Linked DNA regions of Thermopolyspora flexuosa. The protein of the gene in region 2 interacts with the protein of the main gene of each other region in a pairwise test. Links are inferred from orthologs where the notes say so. Each region holds a gene or a part of one and is shown on either strand. Other genes may lie near its edges. The genes, in order: FHX40_RS00915, ndk and FHX40_RS16880.

Evidence for each region.
Region 1: the proteins of ndk (region 2) and FHX40_RS00915 interact in binary tests that used the Escherichia coli proteins (3 or more experiments, as listed by UniProt). The link is inferred for Thermopolyspora flexuosa from one-to-one orthologs.
Region 3: the proteins of ndk (region 2) and FHX40_RS16880 interact in binary tests that used the Escherichia coli proteins (3 or more experiments, as listed by UniProt). The link is inferred for Thermopolyspora flexuosa from one-to-one orthologs.

What each region holds. Positions count from the first base shown.
Region 1 is NZ_VFPQ01000001.1:199,382-209,607, reverse strand. Bases 2,139-4,911 are described here. They hold FHX40_RS00915 (5-formyltetrahydrofolate cyclo-ligase), read left to right. Parts: upstream 2,139-3,120; coding sequence 3,121-3,702; downstream 3,703-4,911. Other genes in these bases: FHX40_RS00910 (potassium/proton antiporter), read left to right, coding at 3,767-4,911; galU (UTP--glucose-1-phosphate uridylyltransferase GalU), read right to left, coding at 2,191-3,096; glp (molybdotransferase-like divisome protein Glp), read right to left, coding at 2,139-2,139. Outside these bases: FHX40_RS00935 (MogA/MoaB family molybdenum cofactor biosynthesis protein), read right to left, coding at 1-370; cyclic pyranopterin monophosphate synthase MoaC, read right to left, coding at 367-867; more of glp, read right to left, coding at 943-2,138; more of FHX40_RS00910, read left to right, coding at 4,912-5,269; FHX40_RS00905 (FmdB family zinc ribbon protein), read left to right, coding at 5,553-5,858; FHX40_RS00900 (S-methyl-5'-thioadenosine phosphorylase), read left to right, coding at 6,806-7,612; Flp pilus assembly protein CpaB, read left to right, coding at 7,960-8,562; FHX40_RS00890 (D-alanyl-D-alanine carboxypeptidase family protein), read right to left, coding at 8,710-9,816; FHX40_RS00885 (hypothetical protein), read right to left, coding at 10,143-10,226. UniProt on the Escherichia coli protein: Involved in the removal of 5-formyltetrahydrofolate.
Region 2 is NZ_VFPQ01000001.1:1,279,663-1,289,791, forward strand. What follows is about bases 171-2,846. They hold ndk (nucleoside-diphosphate kinase), read left to right. Parts: upstream 171-1,141; coding sequence 1,142-1,552; downstream 1,553-2,846. Other genes in these bases: FHX40_RS05640 (hypothetical protein), read left to right, coding at 171-966; FHX40_RS05650 (rod shape-determining protein), read left to right, coding at 1,808-2,839; mreC (rod shape-determining protein MreC), read left to right, coding at 2,839-2,846. Outside these bases: more of FHX40_RS05640, read left to right, coding at 1-170; more of mreC, read left to right, coding at 2,847-3,852; rod shape-determining protein MreD, read left to right, coding at 3,845-4,369; mrdA (penicillin-binding protein 2), read left to right, coding at 4,366-6,417; rod shape-determining protein RodA, read left to right, coding at 6,414-7,580; FHX40_RS05675 (hypothetical protein), read left to right, coding at 7,739-7,996; FHX40_RS05680 (NsdA family TPR-like regulatory protein), read left to right, coding at 8,387-9,769; FHX40_RS05685 (aminoglycoside phosphotransferase family protein), read left to right, coding at 9,769-10,129. UniProt on the Escherichia coli protein: Major role in the synthesis of nucleoside triphosphates other than ATP. The ATP gamma phosphate is transferred to the NDP beta phosphate via a ping-pong mechanism, using a phosphorylated active-site intermediate.
Region 3 is NZ_VFPQ01000001.1:3,978,665-3,989,089, forward strand. The notes cover bases 3,442-6,413. They hold FHX40_RS16880 (uracil-DNA glycosylase), read left to right. Parts: upstream 3,442-4,574; coding sequence 4,575-5,252; downstream 5,253-6,413. Other genes in these bases: FHX40_RS16870 (ABC transporter permease), read left to right, coding at 3,442-3,443; FHX40_RS16875 (carbohydrate ABC transporter permease), read left to right, coding at 3,487-4,392; FHX40_RS16885 (MTH1187 family thiamine-binding protein), read left to right, coding at 5,286-5,576; FHX40_RS25145 (hypothetical protein), read right to left, coding at 5,586-6,413. In the rest of the region: FHX40_RS16860 (ABC transporter substrate-binding protein), read left to right, coding at 1-398; FHX40_RS16865 (ABC transporter substrate-binding protein), read left to right, coding at 555-1,883; more of FHX40_RS16870, read left to right, coding at 1,896-3,441; more of FHX40_RS25145, read right to left, coding at 6,414-6,548; FHX40_RS16895 (SAM-dependent methyltransferase), read right to left, coding at 6,586-7,356; FHX40_RS16900 (hypothetical protein), read right to left, coding at 7,499-8,842; FHX40_RS16905 (cryptochrome/photolyase family protein), read right to left, coding at 9,116-10,417. UniProt on the Escherichia coli protein: Excises uracil residues from the DNA which can arise as a result of misincorporation of dUMP residues by DNA polymerase or due to deamination of cytosine.

The DNA.
Region 1 (10,226 bases), 1.1 Mb from region 2 along the record:
CGATCAGGGTGCGGCCCGCCACGCCGGCGAGGCCGCGCGACAGGATCGAGGTGGGCACCTTATCCCGGTTGACCTGCCGGATCGCCTCGGCGATGCCGGGGATCTCCCGGTCGAGCACCCGCCGGGTCATCTCGGGGGTGAGGTCGGTGGGGGTGAGCCCGGTGCCACCGGTGGTGACGATCACGTCGTAGCCGTCGCGCACGCCGTCGCGCAGCGCGGTCTCGACCGCCTCGCCGTCGGGGATGACGAGCGGGCCGTCCACCTGCTCGCAGCCCGCGTCCTCCAGCAGCGAGACGAGCAGCGGGCCGGATTTGTCCGGATAGATGCCTTTGGATGCCCGGTTGGAGACCGTGATCGCGAGCGCCCTCACGAGGACGCCTCCGGGCCCTCGGCGGCGGCGTCCCGGGTCCACACGCCGGTCTTGCCGCCGGTCTTCTCCTCCACCCGCACGTCGCTGATGACGGCCGCCGGGTCCACGGCCTTGACCATGTCGATGAGCGCGAGCGCGGCCACGCTGACCGCGGTGAGCGCCTCCATCTCCACGCCGGTGCGGTCGGCGGTCTTCACCCGGGCGGAGATCTCCACGCCCGAGTCGACCACCGTCAGGTCGACCTTGACGCCGTGCAGCGCGATCGGGTGGCACAGCGGGATGAGGTCCGGGGTGCGCTTGGCGCCCTGGATGCCGGCGATGCGGGCCACGCCGAGCGCGTCGCCCTTGGGCACCTCGCCGGAACGCAGCAGCGCCACCGCCTCCGGCGACAGCAGCACGCGGCCGGTGGCGCGAGCCGTGCGCACGGTCACGTCCTTCGCGGACACGTCGACCATGCGGGCCGCACCGGTCTCGTCGATATGGGTCAGCCCACGCATATCGCCCTCCTGACCGGCCGCCGCCGGCAGTCGCTCAACCGTACGAATACCCCAGATCGTACGTCGGGCGCGTGCTCAGAGGGGAATGACCCGGACCGTGGCGCCCTTGGGCACCTCGGTGACGTCCTCGGGCACGACGATGAGCGCGTTCGCCGCGGCGAGCGCGCCGAGCTGGTGCGACCCCTGGCCGCGCACCGGCGACACCACGTCGCCGTCGAGCACGCCGCGCAGGAACGAGCGCTTGCCCTTGGGCGAGCGCAGCGGCGCGTCCACGGTCGCGGGCACGGTCTTCGGCGGGCCCGCGGGCAGGCCGCGCATCTTGTCCAGCGCGGGCCGGACGAACAGCACGAACGACACGAACGCCGACACCGGGTTGCCCGGCAGGCAGAAGATCGGCACCCGGTCCTCGCCGACCACGCCGAACCCCTGTGGCATGCCGGGCTGCATCGCGACCTTGTCGAACCGCACCGTGCCGAGCGGGGCGAGCGCCTCCTTGACCGGCTCGTACGCGCCCATCGACACCCCGCCGCTGGTGATCACCACGTCGGCCCGCACCAGCTGGGACTCCAGCCGGTCGAGGAACACGGCCGGGTCGTCGGTCACCGCCTCGGCGCGGTACGCCTCGGCCCCGGCCTGCCGTACCGCGCCGCAGAGGGTGTAGCTGTTCGACTCGTAGATCTTGCCGGGGGCCAGCGGCTCGCCCGGCGGCACGAGCTCCGCGCCGGTCGACATCACGACCACGCGCGGGCGCGGCAGCACCCGCGCCCGGCGCCGCCCCACCCCGGCGAGGATGCCGAGCTGGGCCGGGCCGATCGGCGTCCCGGCCGGGAGCACGACCTGGCCGGGCCGGACGTCCTCGCCGGCCCGGCGGATCGCGTTGCCCGGCTCGGGCGCGCGGCGGATCGCCACGCGCACCGTGCCGCCGTCGGTCCACTCCACCGGCACGACCGCGTCGGCGCCGCCGGGGACCGGGGCGCCGGTCATGATGCGTGCGGCCATGCCGCGGCCCACCGCGTACGTGCGTCCGTCCCCGGCCGCCACGTCGTCCATCACCGGCAACACGACCGGGCGCGTCTCGGACGCGCCGGCCACGTCCTCGGCCCGCACCGCGTAGCCGTCCATCGCGGAGTTGTCGAACGGCGGCAGCGGCAGCGGGGAGGTGACGTTCTCGGCGAGTACGGTGCCGAGCGCCTGGTCGAGATCGAGCTCGAGCGGGGTGACCGCCCGCACGGTCGCGAGGATCTCCTCCAGGTGCCGGTCGACGGGCTTCAGCGTGACGCCGTCACCGGGGCGTCGGGGATCGTGCACGTTGCCTATTGTGGCCTACCGGACCCGCTCCTCCACGAAGCGGCGCAGCCACGGCAGGAACTCGGGCGCGAGATCCTCGCGTTCCGCGGCGAACGTCACCACGGTGCGCAGGTACTCGGCCTTGTTGCCGGTGTCGTAGCGACGCCCGCGGAACAGCACGCCGTGGACGGGGCCGCCCTCGTCACGGTCCCGTCCCGCGAGCGTGAGCAGGGCGTCGGTGAGCTGGATCTCGCCGCCGCGGCCGGGCTTGGTCTCCTCCAGCACCTCGAAGACCGCCGGGTCGAGCACGTAGCGGCCGATCACCGCCCAGTTCGACGGGGCGTCCTCCGGGGCGGGCTTCTCCACCAGGTTGGTGACCCGCACCACGTCATCCTCCTCGGTGGGGGCGATCGCGGCGCAGCCGTACAGCGAGACCTGGTCCTTCGGTACCTCCATCAGCGCCACCACGCTGCCGCCGTACCGCCTGCGCACCTCGATCATGCGCTTGAGCAGCGGGTCGCGCGGGTCGATCAGGTCGTCACCGAGCAGACAGGCGAAAGGGTGGTCGCCCACGTGCTGCTTGGCGCACAGCACCGCGTGGCCGAGGCCCTTCGGCTCGCCCTGCCGTACGTAGTGCACGGTGGCGAGGTCGGCCGTCTCCAGCACCTGTGACAGCCGTACCTCGTCCCCCTTTGCGGCGAGCGCCTCCTCCAGCTCGTACGCTCGGTCGAAATGGTCCTCGATGGAACGCTTGTTCCGGCCCGTGACCAGCAGCACGTCGAGGAGTCCGGCGTCCACCGCCTCCTCGACCACATACTGAATGGCCGGCTTGTCGACGATGGGCAGCATCTCTTTCGGCGTTGCCTTGGTGGCGGGGAGGAATCGTGTTCCGAGACCCGCCGCGGGGATGACGGCTTTCGTCACAGTGTCGAAGTCAGCCATGCATTGACTTTAATGGAGGGGCTTATGGAGAAGCGGGAGTGGCGTCGCCGAATCCTGGAGAGGCGGGCCACGGTGAAGGACCCGCAGGGCGCCGCGGCCGCGATCAGAGAGTCGCTTCTCGACCAGCCGTGGGTGCAGATGGCGGGGCTGGTCGCGTGTTATTGGTCCTTCGGCACCGAGCCCTCCACCCACGGCCTCGTTTACGCGTTGTGGAAGCACGGCGCGACCGTGATGCTGCCGGTTTTGCGCCCTGACAACGATCTTGACTGGGCGGTTTACGACGGCCCGGACTCCCTCGCCCCGGGGAGAAACGGCCTGCTCGAGCCGGTCGACACCCGCCGCGGCGTGGACGCGATCCGCACCGCCGCGCTCGTCATCGTGCCCGCCCTCGCGGTCGACCGGACCACCGGGGTACGGCTCGGCCGGGGCGGCGGCTCGTACGACCGGGCGCTCGCCCGGGTGGGCCCGAACGTGCCCACGGTGGCCCTGCTGCACGAGGGCGAGCTGGTCGACGGCGTGCCCGCCGAGCCCCACGACCAGCCCGTCCGGTACGCCGCACTCCCCTCGGGAATCGTGAGGGTCGGGCGGGTCGAGGCGGCGACGTAACGGAAATTACGTGGCTCACATGCACGGATACGGCCGGTGAGACCGGGCGGGGAGGGGGCGCCGGATGCATCTCGACGTCTGGTTGCTCCTCGGCGCGGGCGTGGTCATCGCCGCGATCGTCTCGGTCCGGATCGCGCACGGCACCGGGCTGCCGAGCCTGCTCATCTACCTGGGCCTCGGGCTGCTGCTCGGCGAGGACGGGTTCGGCCTCGTGTTCGACGACGCCGAGCTGGCCCGGGAGATCGGCCTGGTCGCGCTCGCGGTCATCCTCGCCGAGGGCGGGCTGACCACGAACTGGCGGCAGGTACGGCCGGCCGTACCGGTGGCGATCGTGCTCGCCACGGCCGGGGTCGGGGTGAGCGTGGTCGTGCTCGCCGCGTGCACGGCGGGGCCGCTCGGCCTCGACTGGCGGTCGGCGCTGCTGCTCGGCGCGGTGCTCGCCTCGACCGACGCGGCCGCGGTGTTCTCGGTGCTGCGCCGGCTGCCGCTGCCGGCCCGGCTCGCCGGGACGCTGGAGGCGGAGTCCGGCTTCAACGACGCGCCCGCGGTGATCCTCGTGGCCGCGCTGAGCACCGGGGGCGCGGCGGCGACGCGGGCCGGCATCCTCGTGCTCGACGTGCTGCTGGAGCTCGCGATCGGCGGGGCGATCGGGCTCGGGGTGGGGTTCCTCGCCGCGTTCGCGCTGCGCCGGGTCGCGCTGCCCGCGTCCGGTCTGTACCCGCTCGCGGTGTTCGCGGTCGCGCTCGGCGCGTACAGCGGGGCGGTGCTGGCGCACGGCAGCGGGTTCCTCGGCGTCTACCTCGCCGCGGTGGTGCTCGGCAACGCGGGCCTGCCGCACCGGGCCGCGACCCGCGGGTTCGCCGAGGGGGCGGCGTGGCTCGCCCAGATCGGGCTGTTCGTCATGCTGGGGCTGCTCGCCCGGCCGGACGAGCTGCCCGCCGCGCTCGTCCCCGGGCTGGTGGCCGGGTTCGCGCTGATCCTGGTGGCGCGGCCGGCCTCGGTGGTGGCCTCGGCGCTGCTCGCCCGGGTCGCCCGGATCGGCGCCATCCCGTGGCGGGAGCAGGCGTTCCTGTCGTGGGCCGGGCTGCGCGGCGCGGTGCCGATCGTGCTCGCCACCATCCCGTGGGCGGCCGGGGTGCCCGGAGCGAAGACGATCTTCAACGAGGTCTTCGTCATCGTGATCGTCTTCACCCTGGTCCAGGGGCCCACGCTGCCGCTCGCCGCCCGGCTGCTCAAGGTCACCGATCCCGGCGAGGCCCACGACCTCGACGTGGAGGCCGCGCCGCTGGAGGAGCTCAAGTCCGAGCTGCTCCAGGTCACCGTGCCGCCCGGCTCCCGGCTCGACGGCGTGGAGATCTTCGAGCTGCGGCTGCCCAGCGACGCCGCGGTCACCATGATCGTGCGCCAGGGCCGCGCCTTCGTGCCCGAGCCGAGCACCCGGCTGCTCACCGGGGACCAGCTTCTCGTGGTCGCCACGGCCGCGTGTCGGGAGGCCGTGGAGCGCCGCCTGCGGGCCGTGAGCCGCAGCGGCAAGCTTGCCGGGTGGTACGGCGAGCGGGGGGACTGAGGCTGCCGCCTGCGGCCTTTACCGTGGCCTGCGTCACGCCTTGGCAGGCGCCAAGGCGGCTGTGCCGTACCGGGGAGGGATCGCCGTGTGGTAGGGGGCGGACGGTGTTGGCGACCGTGCCGCGGTGGTGCGGCGGGTCGGCGGCGCACGGGGCCGTGCGATGCGAAGGCGCTGGTCAAGCGGGCTAGACCGGACCTGAGTGGCATTTATGCTAGTCCGAGCCGTACCATTAGCAGTCGCACCGTCAGAGTGCCAGTCGGTGTGAGCCATTGAGGAGGAGTGCGTGCCCACCTACCAGTACGCCTGTACCGCCTGCTCCGAGCAGCTCGAGGTCGTCCAGAAGTTCACCGACGACCCGCTGACCGAGTGCCCGAGCTGCAAGGGACGGCTGCGCAAGGTCTTCTCGCCGGTCGGCATCGTCTTCAAGGGCTCCGGCTTCTACCGCACGGACAACCGCTCGTCGAACGGCTCGTCCTCGTCGTCCTCGTCGAGCTCGAACGGGAGCAAGAGCACCTCGAGCTCCTCTTCGTCCGACAGCAGCAGCAAGTCCGACAGCACGAGCAGCACCGCGTCGACCTCGGCCGCCTGAGCCGACCGCATCCCGCTGAGCGCGGCCACTCCTCCGCCCGCAAGCGGATACAGGCGTCGCCCGGGCGTCGCCGCTCGGCACTCCGTACCCGGCCCGGTTTGCCCGGCCCCACAGGGCCCAAGCCGGGCCTGCGGCCACAGCCCGGACGATCCCCACATCGTCCCCAGGCCTTCCGCCGCCGTTCCCGCCACCGCACCCGACCCCGGACTTCGCCGTCGGCCCGTGGCAGGCCGGTCTCCGGCGCACGTGCGAGGTGGCGAGCATTCGGACGCCCCGTGCGTTTCGCGGCCACGACCGTGACCTGGTGCGGTGCCGCACCAAGTGGCCGCACGGCGTCCTCGGCCACGTCGGTCACGACCCATCGGCGCGGCCTGCGGCATATCCGGCCACAACGGCGCATCGAGGGACGACCTGCCGCCGGGTGGTGGATTCTCCCTTTCCCCGACGCAACGGCGCGTACGGGCCGGGTCGCCATCGCGTACGGCCCGCGAAAGCTTCACGCACGCCTTTACGGATTGCGGGGAAAACGCCATCGCGTGCAAAGGGCGTTGACGGTCTCCGCCCAAGCCCTTTCCCCATGCCGTCGTCGGCGCCGCGCCGCGGCAGAACGGCCGGCGGAAACGGCCCTTCGATCTCGGCGACCCGGCTCGTACGCCTTCGCAATGCCAAATCCCACCCCGATTCACGCGGTTTTACCGGTTGATTCGGCTCGCCGTACCGGCACCCTGATTCCGTCAACCGTGCGGTAAACGCGACCCAAAACGGCAGGACCCGGCCTCGGGCCGACGGAGTCACTCACGTAACGCCCTGCCGACGAGCCCTGCCCGGGACTTTGTCCACAGGTGCGCGGCCCTCCATCCACAGGCCGTGCCCACCCGTGCGGAGTTATCCACAGGACCACCCCACCCGGATCCGCACGAGCCACCGCATTCGTTAGTGTCGGCGCCATGGTCACTCGCGCGGACATCGCCGTCATCGGAGGCTCCGGCTTCTACTCCCTGCTCGACGAGGCCGAGGAGCTCCAGGTCGACACCCCCTACGGCCCCCCAAGCGACGTCATCACCGTGGGCCGCATCGGCTCCCGGACCGTGGCCTTCCTCCCCCGCCACGGCAGGGGCCACCGCTATCCCCCGCACCGCATCCCCTACCGGGCGAACCTGTGGGCCCTGCGCTCCCTCGGCGTACGCCAGGTCCTCGCCCCCAGCGCCGTGGGCTCCCTCCGCCAGGAGTACGGCCCCGGCACCCTCGTCATCCCCGACCAGCTGGTCGACCGCACCTCCGGCCGCCCCCAGACCTACTACGACGAAGGTGGAGCCGTACACGTCACCTTCGCCGACCCCTACTGCCCGGCCGGCCGCGCCGCCGCGGTCTCCGTCGCCCGCGCCGAGGGCTGGCCCACCGTGGACGGCGGCACCCTCGTCGTCATCGAGGGCCCCCGCTTCTCCACCCGCGCCGAGTCCCAGTGGTTCGCGAGCAACGGCTGGACCATCGTCGGCATGACCGGCCACCCCGAGGCGGTCCTCGCCCGCGAGCTCGCCCTCTGCTACACCTCCCTCTCCCTCGTGACCGACCACGACGCCGGCGTGGAGGTGGGCGAGGGCGTGAGCCAGGAGGAGGTCTTCGCCTTCTTCGCCGCCAACATCGAACGCATGCGCTCCCTGGTGGCGAAGGTCGTCGAGGCCCTCCCCGAGGAACGCACCTGCCCCTGCGGCCACGCCCTCGACGGCATCAAACTCCCCTTCGAGCTCCCCTAGCCCGGCGACCGTCCATCCGGCCAGCCACTGACCGGCCGGCCGCCGAGCCCGCCGACGACCCGCCACGCCCCTCGGCGGACGGCACCGGCCACAACCCGAGCCGGCACCTGCCACCTTGGCGCGCCCATCCCCCACACCCTGGCGTGACGAGACCGACCTGCCCCTGCCGCCTCGCCCCCCGCGACCGGCGCGGCGGCAGGACGGCAGCGGTACCAGACCCAACCCCGGCTGCGCACCATGCCCAGCCAGGTCGTGCCCGCGACCGGGTCCACGGCCGAACCGCGCAGCCGTACCGACCACCGATCGATGCCGACGCCCCGACCCCGCCTCAGGAGTCACGAACGACCATGCACACCTTGCGTCGTCTCCTCGCCCGGCGACGTCGCCCAATCGCCGCCCTGCTCGCCGCCACCGCGATGGCCTGCGCCCTCATCTCGGTCCGCCCCGCCCCGGGCGTGGAGATCCTCGTGGCGGCCCGCGACCTCCCGGGCGGCCCGCTCACCGCCGCGGACGTCACCTCCGCACGCTTCCCACCCGACGTGCTCCCCGCGGGCGTCCTCCGCCCCGGCGCCCAGGTGACCGGCCGCGTCCTCGCCTCCCCCATGCGCGCGGGCGAGCCCTTGACCGACGCCCGCCTCCTCGGCCCCGGCCTGCTGGCCGGTTACGGCACTCACCTGCTCGCCACCCCGGTCCGCATCGCCGACGCCGACGCCGCCAAGCTCCTCTCCCCCGGCGACACGATCGACGTCCTCAGCGCCCCGACGGACCTGACCGACCGCCCCACCGCCGCTCTCCCGGTGGCCCAGAACGTCCGCGTCATCACCACCCCCACCGGCGACAGCGGCACCGGAGCCCTCGTCGTCCTCGCCACCACCCCGGCCCAGGCCGCCCACCTGGCCCTCGCCCAATCGACCGGCCGCCTCTCCGTGGCGATCCGCCCCCGCCGATGACCGGTGCATCCGAGCACCTTCACCCCAAGCCGCTCGGCGGGAAGCCGCACGGAGACACACGCCCCTCACCCGAGCGCGCGAAAGAGCAGCGCAGCGGAGGAGGAAGAGGAGAAGAACGGAGAAGAGAGGAGAAGCAGAAGCCCGACTTCAGAGCTTCGCACCAAGCTCGGGGTCGTACTCCCAATGCCAGGGCTCGAAAGGACTCCGGTACGCCCAGTCGGGGTGGATGAACCCGAACTTCTTGCCGTTGGCCTCCATCCAGTTGAACTGCGGCGACCGGAAAACCTCCACACCCCCACACAAATCGACCGCGAGCCCGAACCCGTGGTTGCTCTTCCCGGGGATCGCCGCGAGGCCGGGCCGCTGGTAGTAGACGGCCTGCTGCGCCCCGAGGCTGCGGTAGCTCGAGGTGACGCACAGCGGCCTGCCGAACCGCTTACGGTACGCCTCGTTCATCGCGGCGAACGCGATCGCCGCGTCCGCCCGCAGCTGGTGCCCCTTGGTGTTCGGCAGCGGGCAGAGATAGGCCTGCGGCAGCAGACCGTTGGGGTACTGGGCGGCGGTCGGCACCAGCGAGGGATTGCACCCCGTCGTCCTGGCCTGCTTGTTGAGCCGTACGCCGGCCTTCTGCAGCGCCGCGGTGAGGTTCTTCACCAGCTTCTGCGACCGCTTCCGCAGCGTGTCGATCTCGGCGTTGAGCTGCGCCTCCTGCAGCAGGTTCGCCGCCCGCAGCTCCTGCGCCTCGGCCGCGAGCCGCTCCCGCTCTTGGAACGCTTTCCCGCTCTCTTCGAGTACCTGGTTCCTGGCGGCGACGAGGTGCGTGGCGTCGCTCATCGCCCGCAGGCTGGCCTGCTCGTTACCCGACATGAAGGTGGACAGGCCGCCGATCGTCGGCACCTGGTAGAGCGACTGCACCAGCTCGGCCAACGGCTCCCGCATCTTGGCGAGCTCCCGGTTCGCCTCCTGGAGCTGGTTGAGCTTGGCCGCGAGCTTCTTCTGCGACTCCTCCAGCGCCTTCTGCCGATTGACCAGCGCCTTCGTGGCCGCCTCGATGTCCGCGGTGGCCTTCTGCGCCTGCCGCCGAAGCTCGAGCAGCGTGGTCGGCTCCTTGTCCGCCCCCTGCCGCTCGGTCCCCGCCTCGTTCGTGGCCCCGATCGCGACGCGGGCCTCGGCCTTCGCCGAGGAGGCCTCTCCAACGAGCGAAGTCACCACCATGACGACCGCGATCAGCCCCGCTGACCGAGGAGATGCCACGTCCGACTCCTCCGTTTGCCAACTCGCGATCCGAACCGCAAGGCACGTTACTACAGGGAAACGAGCCCCCGACGGGAACTCTCCACGACCGGTATGTACCGAGAAGGATGATTTCGTGAGTCTCAGTCGCAGCAGTACGCGACGACCTCACACGCCGCCAGGGCCATACCGGTCAGCCCCGGCGCCGCACATCCGGCCACATCACGCCACGCAGTCCACACCGCAAGACGGCCAGGGCCCTGCCCACCAGCGCCACCGGCCGCCTAAGAGTGAAACACACCCACGCCCCCAACGTGAGCAGTTTTACGGGAATGCCCGTTATTCGGCTATTCGGCCTCCGTGGCCAGGATCCGCAGCCGCAACAGCGGCGCCGCCCCTTCCTGCCCTTTCACCCGCTCACCGGCCTCCAC
Region 2 (10,129 bases):
CTCACCATCGCCGCCGCGGCCGTCGCCGCGCTCGTGGTGTTCGCGCTGGCGCTGTTCGGCGCCCCCGACGGGGCGGCGGGCCGGATGCTCGCGCTCACCATGGCCGTGACCGGGCTGGTCGTGCTGCCCACCGCGGCCCAGACCACCTACGTGGAGCTGCGCGGGGTGGGCGGCCCCGGCCTGATCGGGCTCTGGCCGCCGTTCGCGATCGCGGTCGCGGTCGCGCTCGCCGCGCCGGTGCTCGCCGACCGCCTCATCCGGCGCGCGGCGTCGTCCGCAGGATCGGAGACCGGCACGGGCGGCCCCGGCGCGCAACCCGTCCGGATCGGGCTCGCCGTACTGGTCGCCGGGCTCGCCGCGACGCGGCTGCTCGTGCCCGACCCCGACGGCCTGGTGCTGGTGGTGCCGTTCACGCTGATCGCGGCCGGTGCGGCGGTGGCGCTCGCCGCCGCGCTCCGGACGGCCGCCACGGAGGCGGCCCTGTTCGGCCTCACCCTGTGCGCGTCGGGGGTGCTCGCCGGGTTCCTGCTCGGCACCGGCATGCAGATCGCGCGGGTGCGGGCCGTGGAGAGCATCCCCGGCTTCGACGCCCAGGACCTCGTCGACGGGTTCGTCGCCACGCTGCACACCTGGGCGCTCGTGGCCGGCTTCGCGGTCGTGGCGGCCCTGGTGCTCACCGCGATCCCGCTGCGCCGCCGCGCGGGCGGGCACGCCGCGGACGCCGCCGCGGATCCGTACGATCCCGCGCAGCCCACGGCCGTGATGGACGTCGTGGTGGCCCGGGGCGACGGTCTGCACGGCGCCCGGCCGGTGGTGCCACCGCCGAGCCCGTCGCCCGAGGCGGGCCCCGGGCCGGTCGGCGGCGGGGAGCGCCCGGAACCGCCGCGGGGCGGATTCCCCGGCGAGCCGGGTGGCCGGCGCGGCCGCGAGGGCGACGAGTGGCGTCCGGACGAGCGCGGCGGGTGACGGGCACCCCACGCTCTCGCACCGAGGCGCCTTTGTGCCGAGACGTGCGCGCCCCCGCCCGGGCCCGCGGGCGGGGGTGTTCCGGCACAGCGCCGGGTGCCGGGGCCGGTAAGCTTCGGGGCTGTCAAGCAAAACCGTGTTCCGCGGTCCCGCCAATCCATTCGAAGGAGAACCCGTGTCCGAGCGCACGCTTGTCCTCATCAAGCCGGACGGTGTCCGTCGCGGTCTGATCGGCGATGTCATCAGCCGCATCGAGCGCAAGGGGCTCAAGATCGTGGCGATGGATCTGCGTACGCTGGACGCCGAGACAGCCAAGGCGCACTACGCCGAGCACGCCGAGAAGCCGTTCTTCGGCGAGCTGGTGGAGTTCATCACCTCCGGACCGCTGGTGGCGATGGTGGTCGAGGGGCCGCGGGCGATCCAGGCGTTCCGCGCGCTCGCGGGCGCGACCGACCCGGTCAAGGCCGCCCCCGGCACGATCCGCGGTGACCACGCCCTGGAGATCGGCGAGAACGTCGTGCACGGCTCCGACTCGCCGGAGTCCGCCGCCCGCGAGATCAAGATCTTCTTCCCGGACCGCTTCTGAGCCCTCCGCGACCGACGGCCCCGGGGTGATCACGACGCCGGGGCCGCGTTCGTGTGTCCGCACGCCCGGCCGCCGGAGGGGCCCGCCGTCCCGCCTTCGGTGGCCGGTGATCCGCCAGATTTTCCGAGAACGAGACGGCTTGCTTGCGCCCAGCATCCGATACGCTCAGTTACGATTCAGATGCGTTCCGCAATAACATGTCCTCTCCCGGGCACCATCACCTTCCTGTAACCACCGTGGAAGGCTCCTCTCCTCATGGGCAGCAAGCTGGCTTTTCTCGGCCGTGACATGGCCGTCGACCTGGGTACCGCCAACACCCTGGTCTACGTGCGAGGGCGCGGCATCGTGCTCAACGAGCCCTCCGTCGTCGCGATCAACACGACCACGGGGAAGATCGTCGCGGTGGGGATCGAGGCCAAGCGCATGATCGGCCGTACCCCCGGCAACGTGGTCGCGGTGCGTCCCCTCAAGGACGGGGTCATCGCCGATTTCGACGTGACCGAGCGCATGCTGCGCTATTTCATCCAGCGAATTCACCGACGCTGCCTGTTCGCCAAACCGCGCATCATCATCGCGGTGCCGAGTGGCATAACCGGGGTGGAGCAGCGGGCGGTCAAGGAGGCCGGCTACCAGGCCGGGGCGCGGCGCGTCTACATCATCGAGGAGCCGATGGCGGCGGCGATCGGCGCCGGCCTGCCCGTCCACCAGCCCACCGGGAACATGGTCGTCGACATCGGCGGCGGCACCACCGAGGTGGCGATCATCTCGATGGGCGGCATCGTGGTGAGCCAGTCGATCCGGGTCGCCGGGGACGAGCTCGACCAGGCGATCATCAGCTTCGCCAAGAAGGAGTACTCCCTCATGCTGGGGGAGCGCACCGCCGAGGAGATCAAGATCGCGATCGGCTCGGCGTGCCCGACGGACGACAACCCCCAGGCCGAGATCCGCGGCCGCGACCTCGTCACCGGCCTGCCCAAGACGGTGGTGGTGACCGCGGAGGAGATCCGCCGGGCCACGGAGGAGCCGATCAACGCGATCGTCGACGCGGTGAAGACCACCCTCGACAAGTGCCCGCCGGAGCTGTCGGGCGACCTGATGGATCGCGGCATCGCGCTCACCGGTGGCGGGGCGTTGCTGCGCGGCATGGACGACCGGCTCCGCGAGGAGACCGGCATGCCCATCCACCTGGTGGACAACCCGCTCGACTCGGTCGCGCTCGGCACCGGCAGGTGCGTGGAGGACTTCGACACGTTGCAGCACGTGCTCGTACCGGAGCCCCGGAACTGATGCGTGACACGCGGGGAAGTCGGCTCCTGCTCGGGGTGCTGCTCGCCACCGCGCTGGTGCTCATCACGGTGGATCACCGGGGCGGCGCCAAATCCCCGCTGGAGTTCCTGCACGGGATCGGCGCCACCGTGTTCACCGGGGCGGAGCGCGTGGGCACGAGCCTGGTACGGCCGGTGCGCGACCTCGCGGCGACGCTCGCCGAGGCCCCCTCGGCCCGGCAGCGCATCCGGGCGCTCGAGGAGGAGAACGGGCGGCTGCGGGCCGAGCTCACCGCGCGCACGCTCGACCGGGAGCGCGCCGAGCAGCTCGGGCGCCTGCTCGGGCTCGCCGGCCTCGGCGGCTACCGGATCGTGCCCGCGCAGGTGATCGCCCGCAGGGGGGTGCCCGGCCTGGAGGAGGCGGCGCAGATCGACGTCGGCACCGCCGACGGGGTGCGGCGCAACATGACCGTGCTCAACGCGCAGGGTCTGGTCGGCCGGGTGGTCCGGGCGGCGGAGCACTCGGCGACGGTGGCGCTGCTCACCGACCCGGCGACGGCGGCCGGGGCGCGGCTGGAGGGCGGCAACGAGATCGGCGTGGTGAAGGGACTGGGTCACGGCATGGGCGACACGCTGGTGCGGTTCCGGCTGTTTGACTCGACCGTCTCGGTCACCCCCGGCCAGCGCATCGTCAGCTTCGGCTCGCAGCACGGCGCGCCGTACGTCGCGGGGGTGCCGATCGGCGTGGTCGAGCGGGTGGAGCCGACGCCGGGCGAGCTGACCAAGGTGGCGCTCGCCCGCCCGTACGTGGACTTCTCGTCGCTCGACGTGGTCGGCGTGGTGGTGCAGGGGCCGCGGCGGGACCCGCGGGACGCCCTGCTGCCGCCCGCCCCCGGCCAGGCCGCCGCCCCCGGCCGGGACACCGAACGGGACAACGATCGGCCCACCGAGCGGGCCGCCGACACCCGGCGGGCCCGCACCGGTACGGCCGGCGCCGGTCGGCGCGCGGACGAGGCCGCGGACGGGGGTGCCTGAGGTGCTGCGCGGCATGCTCCTCGTGCTCGGCGTGGCGGCCGTGCTCGTCGTGCAGGTGTCGGTCGCCGGGATGCTCGCGCTGCCCGGCGGCGGGCCGGACCTCGTGGTGCCCCTCGTGGTGACGCTGTCGTTCCTGCGCGGGGCGCGGGCCGGCGCGCTCATCGGGTTCGCGGTGGGGCTAGCCGTGGACGTCCTGCCGCCGGCCGACCACGTCATCGGCGCGCACGCGCTCGTGCTGTGCCTGATCGGCTACTTCGCCGGGCGGGCGAGCGAGCGCGCCCCGGGCGCGGTGCTGTCGGCCGCGGTGGTGTGCGCGGTGGCCGCGCCGCTGCTGTCGGCCGCGCTCGCCGCGCTGCTCGGCGACCCGCGCGCCGAGCAGGCCGTGGCGGCGCGGTCGTGGATCCCGCTGGTCGCCTACAACCTGCTCACCGTCCCGGTCGTGGTCTGGGCGGTCGGGCGCGCCCTCGGCAAGGCCCGGCCGCGGCCGGCCGCCGTGCGGATGTGGAGGCGCGCGTGAGAAGCCCGAGGCGGACCCGGCTGTTCGTGCTGCAGGTGCTGCTGGTCTCCATGCTCGCCGTGCTCGGCGTGCGGCTGTGGCAGGTCCAGGTGGTGCGCGGCGCCGAGTTCGTCGCCGCCGCCAACGAGACCCGCACGCGGAACGTGGTGATCCCGGCCGTGCGCGGGCAGATCCTCGACTCGTCCGGCCGGCCGCTGGTGCGCAACCGGGCCGCGCTCGTCGTCTCCATCGACCCCGCGCGGTTCGGCAAGATGAAGGACGGCGGCCACGCGGTGCTGGAACGGCTCGCGGACGTGCTCGGCGAGCCCGTGGAGGAGCTGAAGAAGCGCATCCGGCCGTGCGGGCCCAAGGTGTCGCGGCCGTGCTGGCCGGGCTCGCCGTACCATCCGATCCCGATCGCGCAGCGGGTCACCAAGCGGCAGGCGCTGCAGATCCTGGAACGGCAGGAGGACTTCCCGGGCGTCACCGCCGAGGTGCAGGCGGTGCGGGACTACCCGGGGCGGTGGCACGCCGCGCAGGTGCTCGGCTACCTGCAGCCGATCACCCAGGAGGAGCTCGACCGCAAGGCCGAGCTGAAGAAGGACTTCTCCGGCATGGACCTGGTCGGCCGCGACGGGCTGGAGTCGGTGTACGACGACTACCTGCGCGGCAAGCCGGGCGAGCGGCGGATCGGCGTGGACCGCATGGGCAAGGTGACCGGCCTGGAGAGCCAGGTGCCGCCGCAGCCCGGGGCCACGCTCATCACCAGCATCGACGCCAAGGTGCAGGCGGTGGTGGAGGAGGCGCTCGCCGAGGCGATGCGGAAGAAGCCCAAGGCGGACGGCGCCGCCGGGGTGGTGCTCGACGTGCGCACCGGCCGGGTGATCGCGCTGGCGAGCCGGCCGAGCTACGACCCCACGGTGTGGACCGGCGGCATCTCCGGCGCCGAGTACGAGCGGCTGATGTCGCCGAAGTCCGGCTACCCGCTGGTGTCCCGGGCGATCAAGGGCGAGTACGCGCCGGGGTCGACGTTCAAGGTGTCGTCGGTCGCGGCGATGGTGAAGGACGGCTACCCGCTGAAGGGCAAGTACAACTGCCCCGGCTCGGTGATGATCGGCGGCCGGTCGTTCAGCAACTTCCGCGGCATCGGCATGGGCGTGATCGACCTGCACACCGCGCTGCTGAAGTCCTGCGACACGATCTTCTACCAGGCGGCGTTCGAGCAGTGGCGGCGGGACGGCGGCATCGAGGGCAAGCCGAACCCGTCCGAGCCGATGTCGAAGATGGCCCGCGCCCTCGGGTTCGGCCGCAGGACCGGCATCGACCTGCCGGGCGAGTCGCCGGGCCGCATCCCGGACCGCGCGTGGAAGAAGGAGCTGTGGCGGCAGACGAGCAAGACGAGCTGCGCGCGCGCCAAGACCGGGTACCCCGAGGTGGCGAAGACCGACCCGCCACGGGCGTCGTTCCTCAAGCGGCTCGCCTACGAGCACTGCGTGGACGGGTACAAGTTCTGGCCGGGTGAGGCCGCGAACCTGTCCATCGGCCAGGGTGACGTGCTGGTGACGCCGCTGCAGCTCGCGGTCGCGTACGCGGCGATCGTGGGCGACGGCAAGGTGCGCAGCCCGCGCGTGGGCTGGGCGATCGTCGCCCCGGACGGCAAGGTCATCAAGGAGATCACGCCGCCGGTGATCGGCGAGGTGCCGGTGCCCGCGCACGTGCGGCACTACATCCGCCGGGCGCTCAGCCAGGTGCCGTCGGACGGCACCGCCGCCGGGGCGTTCCAGGGCTTCCCGTTCCACAAGGTCAACGTCGGGGGCAAGACGGGCACAGCCGAGGTGTACGGCAAGGAGGACACCTCCTGGTTCGCCTCGTTCGCGCCCGCGGAGAACCCCAGGTTCGTCGTGGTGGTCATGGTCTCGCAGGGCGGCATGGGCGCGGAGACCGCGGCGCCCGCGGTACGCCGGATCTATGAGGGCATCTACGGCATCGGCCGCAAGCCCGCGCTGCCCGGCGGCAGGCCGCCGGACCGTCCGCCGGTCATCGCGCCCGACGGCACGGTGACGCCATGACCCGCGCCGTCGCCGCGCAGCGGGGCTCCCTCGCGGGCAGGGCGCTGAAGGTGCGGTCGGCGGTGCGGCAGATGGACGGCGCGTTGCTGGTCTCGGTGGCGCTGCTGTCGGTGATCGGCGCCCTGCTCGTCTGGTCGTCCACCCGCACCTGGGCCGCGGGCGCGCCGACCGGGCTGATCAACAAGCACCTGCTCAACCTCGGCATCGGCTGGGTGCTGTTCGCCGTGATCGCCACCGCCGACGCGCGCAAGCTGCAGGCCTACGCGCCCCTGGCGTACCTGGCGGCGCTGGTCACCCTGGGGCTGGTGCTCACCCCGCTCGGCGCGACGATCAACGGGTCGCACTCGTGGATCCTGCTCGGCGGCGGGTTCGCCTTCCAGCCGTCGGAGACCGCCAAGCCGGCGCTGATCCTCATGCTCGCCATGCTGCTCCACCGGCCGGTGGAGGGCACCGACCGGCCGCGCGGCCTGGACGTGGTGCTCGCGCTCGTCGCCACGGCGATCCCGATCACGCTCGTGCTGCTCCAGCCCGACCTCGGCACCACGATGGTGTTCTGCGTGATCCTCGTCGGGGTGCTCGTCTTCTCCGGGCTGCGCAAACGCTGGCTCGCCCTGCTCGGCCTCGCCGCGGCGGGCGGCGCGGTGGCCGTCTGGGCGTTGGACGTGCTCAAGCCGTACCAGGTGGCGCGCTTCACCGCGTTCGTCAACCCGGACGTCGACCCGCGCGGGGTCGGCTACAACAGCACCCAGGCGCTGATCGCGATCGGCTCGGGGGAGCTGTTCGGCAAGGGGTTGTTCCGCGGCGGGCAGACCATGGGCCGGTTCGTGCCCGAGCAGCACACCGACTTCATCTTCACCGTGGCCGGTGAGGAGTTCGGCTTCGTCGGGTCGATCGCCGTGGTGATCCTGCTCGGCGTGGTGCTGCTGCGCGGGCTGCGCATCGCCCGGATGTGCGAGGACCGGTTCGGCATGATGGTCGCGGTCGGCGTGGTCACCTGGCTCGCGTTCCAGACCTTCATCAACATCGGCATGACGATCGGGATCATGCCGATCACCGGGCTGCCGCTGCCGTTCGTCTCGTACGGCGGGACCGCGACCTTCGCCAACATGATCGCGATCGGCATGCTCCAGGCGATTCACATCCGGGCGCGATCATTCAGATAAGTCGCGAACGGCGACGAAATCGGCCGTCCGGATGCCCGACATGAGAGCGGTCCGCATGTTCGGCGACCCGAACTCTCACTGGCGCGTTCCCCGTCAGGCGAACACTCTGGAAACGACAGGAGTTGCGGGGTTGAACAATCGCTGACGGAGGACCTGCGATGCGGGACAGAGCGCTCCACGACGTCGAGGGGCGGGAGGCCGAGCTGCGGCGGCGCGCCCTGCGGCTGCTCCGCGACGCGTTCCCCGACTATCGGATCGTGTACGCCGCGGGACGCTGGGCCGCCGTCGACGAGGGCGACCCGCCCGAGGTGTGGTTCGCCGAGACCCCGAGCAGCCTGTGCGGGCAGCTCTTCCTCGCCCAGCTCCACAAGGGCGGCACCATCCCGCCGATCAGGGCGAATTCCGCCCCTGCGTGATTTTACGTGACCTGTTGGCGTTTGCCCGGATACTGCGGTGAATCCTCCCGTCACGGAGAGCGGCTCGCATGTTGCCACCGGCCCGCGTCACCGACGACGGTAACGGGCGGACGCGCCCATCGCGCGCGGGCGACGGCGCCCGGGTGGCGGCGGTCGTGTCTCGATCCGCGCGCACTTTCCGGATCCACCTTTTCGGGCACCCGGAAAGGAGATATATGTCCGGATAGCGCGGGCCCCGCGAAAGCCGTACCAGCCCTCGGCAACCCCACGTGACCTTGGAAAACCTGGCACACAGGTATCTGGAGACAGGTATCTGGAGATCGGATGAGCGACTCCCCCCGCGGCGCCGGTCGCGGCGCCGCACGCGGCCGTGACCGTGCGGTCCACACCGTGGCCGCCGCCGTCCGCGAGCGCACGCTCGCCGGGCTCGACCGGCCGCCGTCCCCGGCGATCATCAGCCAGATGGCCGAGGAGATCCACGCCACCTGCCCGGACGTCACCCGGCTGAAGTGCTTCCGGCTGGCGCGCGGCTGGACGGTCGAGGAGGCGATCGCGCAGTTCCACCGGATGTGCGACCGGGAGGGGCTGCGCCGCCGCGGCCTCACCGAGCGGTCCTGGCGCGAGTGGGAGGCGGGCGCCCGCCCCGACCGGGACTACACCGACCTGCTGTGCCGGCTGTTCGAGACCGGCCCGGTGCAGCTCGGCTTCGCCCGCGACTACACGCCCGTGGACGGCAGGCCGCTGCTGTCCGTCGACCCGGTCGCCGCGGTGGCCCAGGAGACGAGCGAGCACGCCGAGCGCGCCGAGGCGAGCGAGATCGGCCCGGCCACGCTGGAGCGGCTGCGCACCGAGATGGTGTGGGTCTGCCGCCGGTACGTCGTCGACGCCCCGCTGCCGCTGTTCGTGGAGATGCGCCGGCTGCAGGAGCGGGCCCGCCAGGCGCTGGAGCGGCGCATCCACCCGCCGCAGGCGATCGAGCTGTACTTCCTGATCGGCGCGCTGAGCGGGCTCATGGCGAACGCGAGCATGGACATGGGCCGCCGCGCGCCCGCCGACCAGCTCGCCCGGGCCGCCTACACCTACGCCCGGATCGCCGGGCACACCTCGCTGATGGGCTGGGCGCGCGGCATGCAGGCCTCGGTCGCGCTGTGGGACCGCCGGTACGCCGACGCGGTGGGGTACGCCGAGGACGGGGTGAACCACCTGCCCTACGGGTCGGGCGCCGCCCGGCTGCACCTGCTGCGCGCCCGCGCGCTGGCGATGCTCGCCCGCGAGCAGGAGGCGGTCGAGGCGCTGCACGCGGCGGACGAGGCGCGGCGCCGTACCGGGCCCGCCGTACGGGACGAGCTGCACGACGAGGTCGGCGGGGAGTTCGCCTTCCGCCCGGCCAAGCACCACTACTACGCCTCGGCGGCCCGGCTGCACCTCGGGCACATCGCCGAGGCGATCGAGGAGGGCCACCGCGCCCTGCGGCTGTACGCCGAGGACGAGCCGCACCACCGCTCCTACGGCTGCGAGGCGATGACCCGCGCCCACCTCGTCGTCGCGTACCTGGTGAAGGGCGACGAGGAGAGCGCCCGCGAGATGCTCGAGCCGCTGCTCGCGCTGCCGCCGGACCGGCGCATCGGGCACCTGGTCACCACCCTCGAGGTGGGCCGTGAGCTGCTCGCGGCCCGGCCCGGGGGTGAGCGTCTCGCCCAACGGATCGGGGGTTTCTGCTCGGTGGGCCTCGCCCACACCGCCGCACGGGCCCTGCCCGGGAGGAGCCGATGATGTCGATCACAACCGAGAACCCCGTCGAGGCGCGGGCACGCGCCGCGATCGAGTACGCCTGCGGCCAGGCCGGGCTGGACCCGGCGGGGGCGCGGCTCATCCGCGACTACGCCAACCTCGTCTACGAGCTGCCCGGGGAACGGGTGGTGCTGCGCCTCGCGGACGCGAGCACTCCGGGCAGGTTCGAGCGGCTGCGCACCTCGGTGCGGGTCACCCGGTGGCTCGCCGAACAGGACTTCCCGGCGGTGCGGCCGCTCGACGTGCGCCAGCCGGTCGCGGCCGAGGGCTTCTTCGTCACCTTCTGGCACCACGAGCGGCACGTCGGGCCACCCCCGGACCCGGTGGCGCTCGGCGCGGTGC
Region 3 (10,425 bases), 2.7 Mb from region 2 along the record:
TGGCGCCGCTGCCGGGCGCGGACGGGCCCGGCACGAGCACCCTCGGCGGCTACAACCTCGCGATCAACGCCGCGTCGAAGCGGCAGAAGTCGGCCCTGGAGTTCATCCGCTTCTTCACCGGCATCGACATCCAGCGCCTCGTGCTTGCCGAGGGCTCGTTCCCGCCGGTGTGGGCCGAGCTCTACGACGACCCCGAGCTGATCAAGGAGTATCCCTACCTGCCGGTACTGAAGGAGACGATCCTGCGGGCCCGCCCCCGCCCGGTGAACGCCGACTACAACCAGATCAGCCTGGTGATCGCCGGCAACGTGTCGGACGCTCTGGCGTTCCGAAGATCCGGCGCGGAGACCATCGCCCGGCTGCGGGAGCAACTCATCGAGACGACCCGGAACCCCTAGCCGAGGGCCTTTCGCCGGCCCCGGCCCCTGGACCCGACACCGTTTCCGGGCCGGTTCCCGGCCCGGTCCCTACACCCTCTCTCTCGCCCGGCATGCCCGCCGGGCACCCATCACAGCACGAAACCAATCTCGGGGGCAGAAAGCAGGAGGTAGATCATGCGCAGACTGCCAGCGGCGGTCGCCGTTCTCGCGCTCGCCTGCACCACGGCGGCGTGCGGCAGCGGTGGGGGAGGTGACTCCGGCCAGGCCCAGCCGAGCGCGGCCGGCAGCGCCCCCGCGAAGAGCCTGGAGGGCGTGACCATCGAGGTCGCGGCGAAGTGGACCGGTGAGGAGCAGGCGAACTTCCAGAAGGTCCTCGACGCCTTCCAGGAGAAGACCGGCGCGAAGGTGACCTACGCCTCCACCGGTGAGGACACCGGCGCCTACCTCGGCCCCCGCATCCAGGGCGGCAACCCGCCGGACATCGCCATCCTCCCCCAGCCCGGCCTGGTCGCGCAGTACGCCAGGCAGAACGCGCTCAAGCCGCTGTCCGCGGGCGTGCTGGCGCAGATCGACCAGAACTACACGCCGTACTGGAAGGAGCTCGGCTCGGTCGACGGCCAGGTGTACGGCGTGCTGGTGAAGGCGGCGCACAAGTCGACGATCTGGTACCGGCAGAGCGCGTTCGACGAGGCCGGGGTGACCCCGCCCAGCACCTGGGACGAGCTGGTCGGCAAGACCGCGCAGACCCTCGCGGACGCGGGCACGCCGCCGTTCGCGCTGTGCGGCGCCTCCGGCTGGACCCTCACCGACCTGTTCGAGAACATCTACCTGTCGACCGCGGGCCCGGAGAACTACGACAAGCTCGCCAACCACGAGATCCCGTGGACCGACCCGACGGTGAAGACGGCCATGGAGAAGATGGCCCAGATCTTCGGCAAGAGCGAGTTCATGCTCGGCGGGTCGGACGGCGCCCTGCAGACCGACTTCCCCACCTGCGTCACCCAGGTCTACGGCCAGAAGAAGGCCGGCATGGTGATCGAGGCCGACTTCGTCGCGGCGGCGGCGAGCGAGTCCGGCGCCACCATCGGCGAGGAGGCGAAGATCTTCCCGTTCCCGGCGGCCGGTGACACCGCCCCGGTCGTGCTCGGCGGCGACGTCGCGGTGGCGATGAAGGACAGCGAGGGCGCGATGGCGCTGCTCGAGTACCTCGCCTCGGTCGAGGGCGGCACGATCTGGGCGAAGACGCCCGGCTACCTGTCGCCGAACCGCAACGTCTCCCCCGACAACTACCCGAGCGACCTGACCCGCCAGCTCGCGCAGACGATCATCAACGCCGGTGAGTCGGTCCGGTACGACATGTCCGACCTCGCGCCGAGCGCCTTCGGTGGCACCGACGGCAAGGGCCTCTGGAAGGGCCTGCAGGACTTCCTGCGCAACCCCTCGGACATCGAGGGCATCCAGAAGAAGCTCGAGTCCGACGCCAAGAAGGCCTGGGAGCAGTAAAGGGGCGAGGCCGTGACCGAACGGTTCGACGGCCCGCGGACGCCCGGCGGCGGCGAGGCGCCCGCCGCCGGGGTCCCCACCGGACCGCAGCATGACGCAGTGACCTCCGGCTCCGGCCGGAGCCTCGACCGGGAGCGCGAGCAGGGCGCGTCGGCCGCCGCGCGTCCCGGCACCTCGGGCGGCCCGTCCCTCGCCGCCGCGGCGGCCGGGGCGGGGGCGGCGGCCCGCACCACCAGGAGGGGAGCCGCCACGGCGGGCGGCGGGAAGGCACGCCGGCTCGGCCCCTCCCCCGCCGTGGCGGTGTGGTTCCTGCTGCCCGCGTTCATCCTGCTCGGCGCGTGGGTGGTCTACCCGATCATCTACTCGCTGTGGCGCAGCCTGTACGACGCGAGCGGCAACGAGTTCGTCGGGCTGGGCAACTACGGGACGATCTTCACCGACCCCGGGATGCTCACCACCATCCGCAACAACCTCATCTGGGTGGTGGTGGCGCCGTCGGTGGTCACCGTGCTCGGCCTGATCTTCGCGGTGCTCTCCGAGCGCATCCGCTGGGTGACCGCGTTCAAGCTCGTGATGTTCATGCCGATGGCGGTGTCCTTCCTCGCCTCGGGCGTCATCTTCCGGCTCGTCTACGACGCCGACCCGGACAAGGGCGTGGCGAACGCGATCATCACCACGGTGCGTGACGTGTTCCGGCCCAACACCGGGTACCCGGGCGCGCGTCCCCGGGAGAACGACGCCTCCCCGGTGGCCGCGCAGGACGGCGCGGTCGTGACCAAGCAGGAGGCGCAGCCCGGGCAGACGGTGCTCGTCCCGCTCGTCGGCCTGCCGCCGGCCTCGGTGGCGGAGGCGGCCACGGCGAAGGCGCCGCCGCAGCCCGCGCCGGGTTCGCTCACCGGCGTCGTCTGGCTCGACTTCACCCAGGGCGGTGGCGGCACCGTGAACCAGGTCGACGGCACCGAGAAAGGCCTCGCGGGCATCACTGTGGAGGCGGTCGCGAACGGCCGGGTGGCGGCGACCACGACCACCAACGAGGACGGCACGTTCACCTTCGAGAACCTGCCGGCCGGCTCCTACACGGTCCGGCTGCCGAAGGAGAACTTCACCGCGCCGTTCAACGGGCTGCAGTGGCTCGGCCCGACCCTGATCACACCGGCGATCATCGGCGCCTACATCTGGGTGCACGCCGGGTTCGCGATGGTGCTGATCGCGGCGGGCCTGTCGGCGATCCCCCGCGACGCGTTGGAGGCGGCGCGCATCGACGGGGCCACCGAGTGGCAGGTGTTCCGCCGGATCACCGTACCACTGCTCGCGCCGGTGCTGCTCGTGGTGTTCGTCACGATGATCATCAACGTGCTCAAGGTGTTCGACCTGGTGTTCGTCATCGCACCGGGGTCGGTGCAGCCGCAGGCGAACGTGATCGCGCTGGAGATGTGGCGGGTCTCGTTCGGCGGCGGCAACAACCAGGGCCTGGGCAGCGCACTGGCGATCTTCCTCCTCGTGCTGGTGCTGCCGTTCATGTTCTTCAACATCCGCCGGTTCAGGAGGGAGCAGCAATGAGCGGATCCGCGCGGATGACCGGCCTGACCTGTGGGGAGGCCGCATGACCACCGCCGCACTCTCCCGGGCGGGTGGCGCCACGGCCGCCACCGGCGCCCCGCGCCGCGGCCTCGCCGGCCGCATCGTCGACCGGTTCGGCAGCGGCGTGCTGCAGGTCTTCATGGTGCTGCTCGCCCTGTTCTGGCTCGTCCCGACGCTGGGCCTGCTCGTGGTGTCGCTGCGCACCGAGGAGGCGAACAACTCCAGCGGCTGGTGGACGGTGTTCACCAAGCCGGCCGAGCTGACCCTGGAGAACTACAGCAGCCTGCTCGCGTCCGGGTTCACCGCGTCGTTCTGGAACACCGTGTTCATCACGGTGCCGTCGACCTTCCTGGTGATCACGATCGCGGCGCTCGCGGCGTACGCGTTCGCCTGGATCGACTTCCCCGGGCGGGACATCGTGTTCCTCATCGTGGTGGCGCTGCTCGTGGTGCCGATCCAGATCGCGCTCATCCCGATCGCCCGGCTCTACGGTGCGCTCGACATCATGGGGTCGATCCCGGGCGTGGTGCTCTTCCACGTCGCGTTCGGCCTGCCGTTCGCCATCTTCCTGCTGCGCAACTTCTTCGTCGGCATCCCCAAGGAGCTGCTCGAGGCGGCGCGCATGGACGGCGCGGGCGAGTGGCGGATCTTCGCGACCGTGGTGTTCCCGCTGGCCAAGCCGGCGGTGGCCTCGCTCGGCATCTTCCAGTTCCTGTGGGTGTGGAACGACCTGCTCGTCGCGCTGGTCTTCGCGGACACCGAGAACCAGCCGATGACCAAGGCGCTCCAGTCCCAGATGCGGCAGTTCGGCACCAACGTGGACGTGCTCGCCCCCGGCTCGTTCCTCTCGGTGATCATCCCCCTCATCCTCTTCTTCGCCTTCCAGCGCTACTTCGTCCAGGGCCTGCTGGCCGGCTCGGTCAAGTAGGCCCGGCGGGAGGGTACGGACCTTCGGTGCCTGCCTCGCGGGGGCAAACGGGCACCGGAGGTCCCCGTCCGGACCGGGCGGCGCTCCCCGGCACGGGGTGCCGCCCGGCCGGCGTGCCGGGAGCCGTCCCGGCCTCGCAACGCCCCCGCGGCTGTCGGAGGCCGCGGGTAGAGTGAACGGCCATGTCAGGTCGTCCGTTGCACGAAATCGTCGAGGCGGGCTGGGCCAAGGCCCTGGAACCCGTCGAAGGCCGGATCCGAGCGCTCGGTGAGTTCCTCCGGCAGGAGATCGCCGCGGGCCGGGGCTACCTCCCGGCCGGGGAGAACGTCCTGCGGGCCTTCACGCAGCCCTTCGACGAGGTGAAGGCGCTGATCGTCGGGCAGGACCCCTACCCCACCCCCGGGCACGCCATCGGGCTGAGCTTCTCGGTCTCCCCCGAGGTGCGCCGGCTGCCCGGCAGCCTGGTGAACATCTTCAAGGAGTACATGTCCGACCTCGGCCTCCCGCACCCCTCCAACGGGGACCTGACGCCGTGGACGCAGCAGGGCGTGCTCCTGCTCAACAGGGTGCTCACGGTGCAGCCCGGCAAGCCCGCCTCGCACCGGGGCAAGGGCTGGGAGGAGGTGACCGAGCAGGCGATCCGCGCGCTGGTCGCCCGCGGCAAGCCGCTGGTCGCGATCCTCTGGGGCCGCGACGCCCGCAGCCTCAAGCCGCTGCTCGGTTCGGTGCCGTGCATCGAGTCCGCCCACCCCAGCCCGATGTCGGCCGCGAACGGCTTCTTCGGCTCCCGGCCGTTCAGCCGGGCGAACCGGCTGCTGGAGCAGCAGGGGGCGACGCCGATCGACTGGAAGCTCCCCTAAGGTGGCCACAGGCCGCAGACAGGGGGTTTCCACATGATCGTTGCGTTCTCCGTGACACCGCTCGGGGTGGGCGAGGGCGTCGCCGAGCCGGTGGCCCGGGCCGTCAAGGTCGTCCGGGAGAGCGGGCTGCCCAACCGCACCGATCCCATGTTCACCACCGTCGAGGGCGAGTGGGACGAGGTGATGGACGTGGTCAAGCGCGCCGTCGAGGCGGTGGCCGAGGTCGCCCCCCGGGTGAGCCTCGTGCTCAAGGCCGACATCCGCCCGGGCGTCACCGGCGCGATGACCGCCAAGCTCGAGTCCCTCGAGCGGCACCTGTCCTGACGCCGAGGGTCAGGAGCTGAGCAGCTCCTCCCGGCGGGCGAGCAGCTCCTCGCGCCGGGCCCGGATCCCGTCGCGGCGGGTGGCGAGCGTGTGCAGGGTAGTGTCGATCCACACGGCCACCTCCGCGACGGCCTCGCCGGTCTGGTTGATCCGGCGGTGCCGCAGGGCGTCGACGATGATGTTGTCGAAGAACATGTCGGCGAACCAGCGCGTGTCGATCTGGGGCAGGCGCGGCTCGGCGTGGATGCCCACGTCGGCGAGCTCCCGGCCGAAGGCGTCGAGGGCGCGCTGGGCGTGCCAGGCGGCGGCGTCGGCCTGCCGCAGGTGACCGTGCTCGACGAGGTCGGCGAAGCCGCCCCCGCCCAGCATGTCCCAGGTCGAGGCGCTGCGCGCGCCGCCGAGGTTCTTCAGCACCTCCGCGACCGCCTGCGCGGCGGCGACGCCCGCCCGGTGCGCCTCCTCGTGCTCACGCAGGTCGGCGTCGGCGTCGGCGAGCTCGCGGGCGATGGCGGTGAGTTCCTGGGCGCGCACGTCGCCGGAGGCGATCAGCTCGCGCTCCCTGCGGGCGAGCGCCACCTCGAACTCCCGCTGCACGCCGTCGAGCTCGGCGAGCCCCTCCTCCACGGCACGCAGGTCGGACAGCAGCCACTCGAGCCGGTTGCGCTGGCCGTCGAGGCGTAGCCGTACCGCCTCGGCCTCGGCCCGTTCCCGGGCGAGCCGCTCCTCCTTGCCGCCGGTGAGCGCGGCGAGGAAGGCCCGGAACCCGTGCTCCAGCCGGGCGACGTCGTCCTCCTCCTTGGCGAGCGTGGCTTCGAGCTCGCCGATGAGCGCGCGAACCTCGTGGATCCGCGAGTCGAGTACGGCCCGCTCCCGGGTGAGGCGCTCGAAGCGCCGCACGCGCTCCCGAAGCGTGCGGATGTCGTCGTCCGAACCGGTCTGGCCGTGGGGGTCGGTGGCATTGAAAGAGGTCACGTCACTCAGGACGCACAAGCCACCGCAAACGTTCCCATCAGGGCTTTTTTCCGACGCCGCCCCATCCGATCGAGGAGAGCCGTGCGACCACCTGGAGCGGTATGAACTTCTCCTGCGGGATGAGCTCGAAGTCGCCCAGGAACGCCTTGACCTCCTCCACCGTCCTCGCCTTGAAGCCCGGGGCGGAGGCGGCGTACACCGAGCCGACCGTCTCGACGTCGTTCTCCCGCGCCGGCCTGCGGACCATGTGGGTGATGCCGAGGTAGCTGCCCGGGGCGATGCGCCGCCGGATCTCGGCGACCTGCTCGCCCGGGTCCTCGAGGAAGTGGAGGATCGCGAAGAGCAGGACCGCGACCGGCTCCTCGGGGTCGATCAGGCCGGTGGCGAGCGTCCTGTCCCACAGGTCGTCGAGCTCGCGCAGGTCGGCCTCGACCATGGCGACGTTCGGCGAGTTGGCGAGCAGCGCCCTGCCGTGCACGCACACCACCGGATCGTTGTCGATGTAGACGACACGGGCGTCCGGATTGACCTCTTGCGCTACCTCGTGCACGTTTTTCTGGGTCGGCAGGCCGGCACCGATGTCGATGAACTGCTTGATGCCCGCCTCACCGGCCAGGAATCGCACGACATTGCCGAGAAACTCCCGATGCTGCCGCGCCCCCTCGCGTGACTCGGGAAACGCCTTCAGGACCTGTTCCGCGGCGGCACGGTCGACGGCGAAGTTGTCCTTGCCCCCAAGCATGTAGTCGTAGATCCGGGCGATGTTCGGCGTATTGACATCGACACCGGCAGGGGCACGCTCAGTCATCCACGTTCTCCTTGAGGGACCCGTTGGCTCGGCCATGTCCGAGGCATGCCGTAACGTTCACATATCGCCGCTTCGCCAGCGATAGTAGCGCTCCCGGACTTTCCTTCGCCGAAAATGCCGACATTTTCGTCCGCAACGGCATTTAGGCGGCCCGCCCCCAGACGACCTGAGGGGGCGAGGACGACCCGGCGCAGGCGGGGCAGGGTGCCCCGCCGGGGTCGTCGCGGAACGTCACCGGAGGCCGGATCCGAAGCACGGGCACGCCCCGCGCCGGATCCGCCGCGCACGGCCCCGCCGGCGGTGTCGCCGTCTCCGACCGGTCAGGGTTCGGCCACCACTCCAGGGAGCGAGGCACCGAGTGGATGTCCTCCCGTGCCGTCACCTGCCGGGATTCCTCCTTCCAGGTCTGTGCGCGTAACGCCTCGGCCCGCGAGCATTCCCCTTCGGACCGTTCCATACGCCACCGATCGGGGCGTGACGGGGGCGTACCGGGCCGGGATGCGCATCCGGCCTCCGTTCGGATCGCCGTCGGTCCGGGAGCCTCGCCCTGAGGCATCCGCACGAGGGAGAGCCGCACCAGGGCGTACCGCCTCGTGCCCGGCGGAACAGACCGGGACATGGTCGCCACCGCGCTTCTCCGGTGGTCGCGCGCGGCCGCCGCGGCTCCGTAGAGCTGGGGTCGGCCTGGGAGGCGGTAAGCGTCGCGGTGGTCGACCCGGGGAGTGACGCAGTCTCGGCCGTCGACCCTGAGGTGGCCGCAGATCGTGCGTAACCCGCCCGTGGGATGCGCCGCGAGCCAGGCGAGGTGCTCGTCGAGGAGCCGTTGCGCGGCCGCCCGCAGGAAGCCGAAGGGGTGGTGTCCGTGCGTCCAGGCGCCGGACTCCAGCATCAGCTCGGGCAGGCCGAATCGGCACAGGCCACGGGTGGTCACCGACCAGCTCGAACCGATGGCACGCGCCGGGTGGCGGCCGAGATCGTCGCCCGCCGCGGAGGGAAGGCACGGCCCGCCGGACTCGAGCGAGCGTGCGGGACCACCCTGCGGACCACTCGCAGACCCGTCCCGCACCGGAACCAGGCGGTGGACGGGACGTGGGGAGGGTGTTTCGACGTGCCAGCCGAGCCAGTCGTCGGTGAGCGGGAAGACGGCGTTCCCCGGCGGCGGCTCGGGGGCGGCGGTGACGGTCCTGCCGGTGACCGGATCCTCGACGACGCCGCCGTAGGCGTCGGCGATCGCCCGGGCCGCCGCGCACGCCAGGAACGCGGCCCTCGGATGTGCCGAAGGCGACGTCGTGCTCGACACCACGACGCGGGACGGCGGGTGGCAGGTGATGGTCAGCCGGGGCGTGCCGAGGGCGGCGGCGGCCTCCCGCCGGTGGGGGTGGGGCATGCGCCAGGGCACCACGGCGGACGGGTCCGCCGGGGCGCGGTCGACGGTGACGACGTAGCGGGTGGTGATCGCCTCGGGCACGGCGAAGGTGATCTGCATGACGGCCTCCTCGTGTCGGACGGCCATCAGCATGCGTCGCCGGCCGCGACCGCCGAGCGGCAGAACGCCGTTCTGTGGATAACCGCCGGGCATCCCGCCGCAGACCCCGGTCGCAGGGCGATGGCCCCGGTCCCCGGTCGCAGCGGGATGCCCGGCACGCCGTGCGGCCCGCCGTACCCGCGGCCTCCGGCCCAGGTGCGCCACCGATGTCCCTCACCGCCATCGGTGGCCCTCACCGCGCGGGGGCGATCGCCACCGGTCGCGGTTGCCGCGCTAGTCCTCGCGGAGGTCCTGGTCGACGGGGTCCCAGTTGACCGCGATGGGCGGGGGATAGTGGCGGATCACTCCGGTCTTCCACGGCTCGTGGATGAACGTGCGGGGCAGGTGGCTGATCTCGGGCACATACCGGCGCACGTACTCCCCGTCGGGGTCGAAGCGCTTGGCCTGCCGTACCGGATTGAACGCCCGGTGGGGCCGGGTGTCGTTGCCCGTCCCGGCCAGCCACTGCCAGCTTCCGCAGTTGACCGCGACATCGGCGTCGAGCAGGTACTCGGCGAAGTGTTCGGCACCGATCCGCCAGTCCACGCGCAGGCATCGGGTGAGATAGGCGGCGGCGATCAGCCGGGCGCGGTCGTGCAGCCAGCCCTCCGCGGCGAGCTGGCGCATCGCGGCGTCCACGATCGGCATGCCGGTCCGGCCCTCACGCCAGGCCGCGACCACGTCCTTGTCGTCGTTCCAGCGTCGCCCGCGCGGCCGGTACTCGCGGCGGTCGATGTCGGGGAAGGCCCGCGTCACCTGGTGGTGGAAGTCGCGCCAGCACAGCCGCCGCACGAACTCCTCGCTCGCCGCCCCGGCGTTGGCCAGCTCGAGCGGCGACAGGCAGCCGAAGTGCAGGTACGGGCTGAGCCGGGAGGTCGTCTCCCCCGCGAGATCGTCCCTCGTCTCGGCGTAGGTGTCCAGGCAGTGCCGCAGCCACAACGTCATGCGGCGGCGCCCCTCGGTCTCGCCGCCCCGCAGCACGCCGTACGGCTCGGCCTTCGGTAACGGCAACACGCCTGGGTCCAGGCCTTCCGGTACCCGGACCACGGGCGGTGGCGGCACGATCGCGCGCCGCTGTTCGGCCGACCAGGCCCGCCAGTAGGGGGTGAAGACGCGGTAGTGGTCACCGCCGTCCGGCCGTAGCGCGTCCGCCGGGATCACGGTCACCCCCGGGAACGTGCGGAAGTCGAGGCGCCGCCGCGCGCACTCGGCCGCGAGGCGCCGCTCCCGGCGCTGGGCGTACCTGGTGACGTCGGCGCTCACCCACACCGCCTGCGCGCCGACCTCGTCCGCCAGGCGCATCGTCTCGGCCACCGGATCGCCGCGCCGCAGGATCAGATCGCCGCCACGGCGCCGCAGCGAGGAGCGCAGGTCGAGCAGCGCGTCGGCGAGGAACCCGGCCCGGCGGCGCGGGGGAATCGCCGGATCGACCACGAACAGCGGGACGACGCGGCGGGCACGGGCACAGGCGGCGGCGAGGGCCGGGTGGTCGTGCACCCGTAGATCCCGGTTCAACAGCACGATTATGGTGTCCATCACAGTCA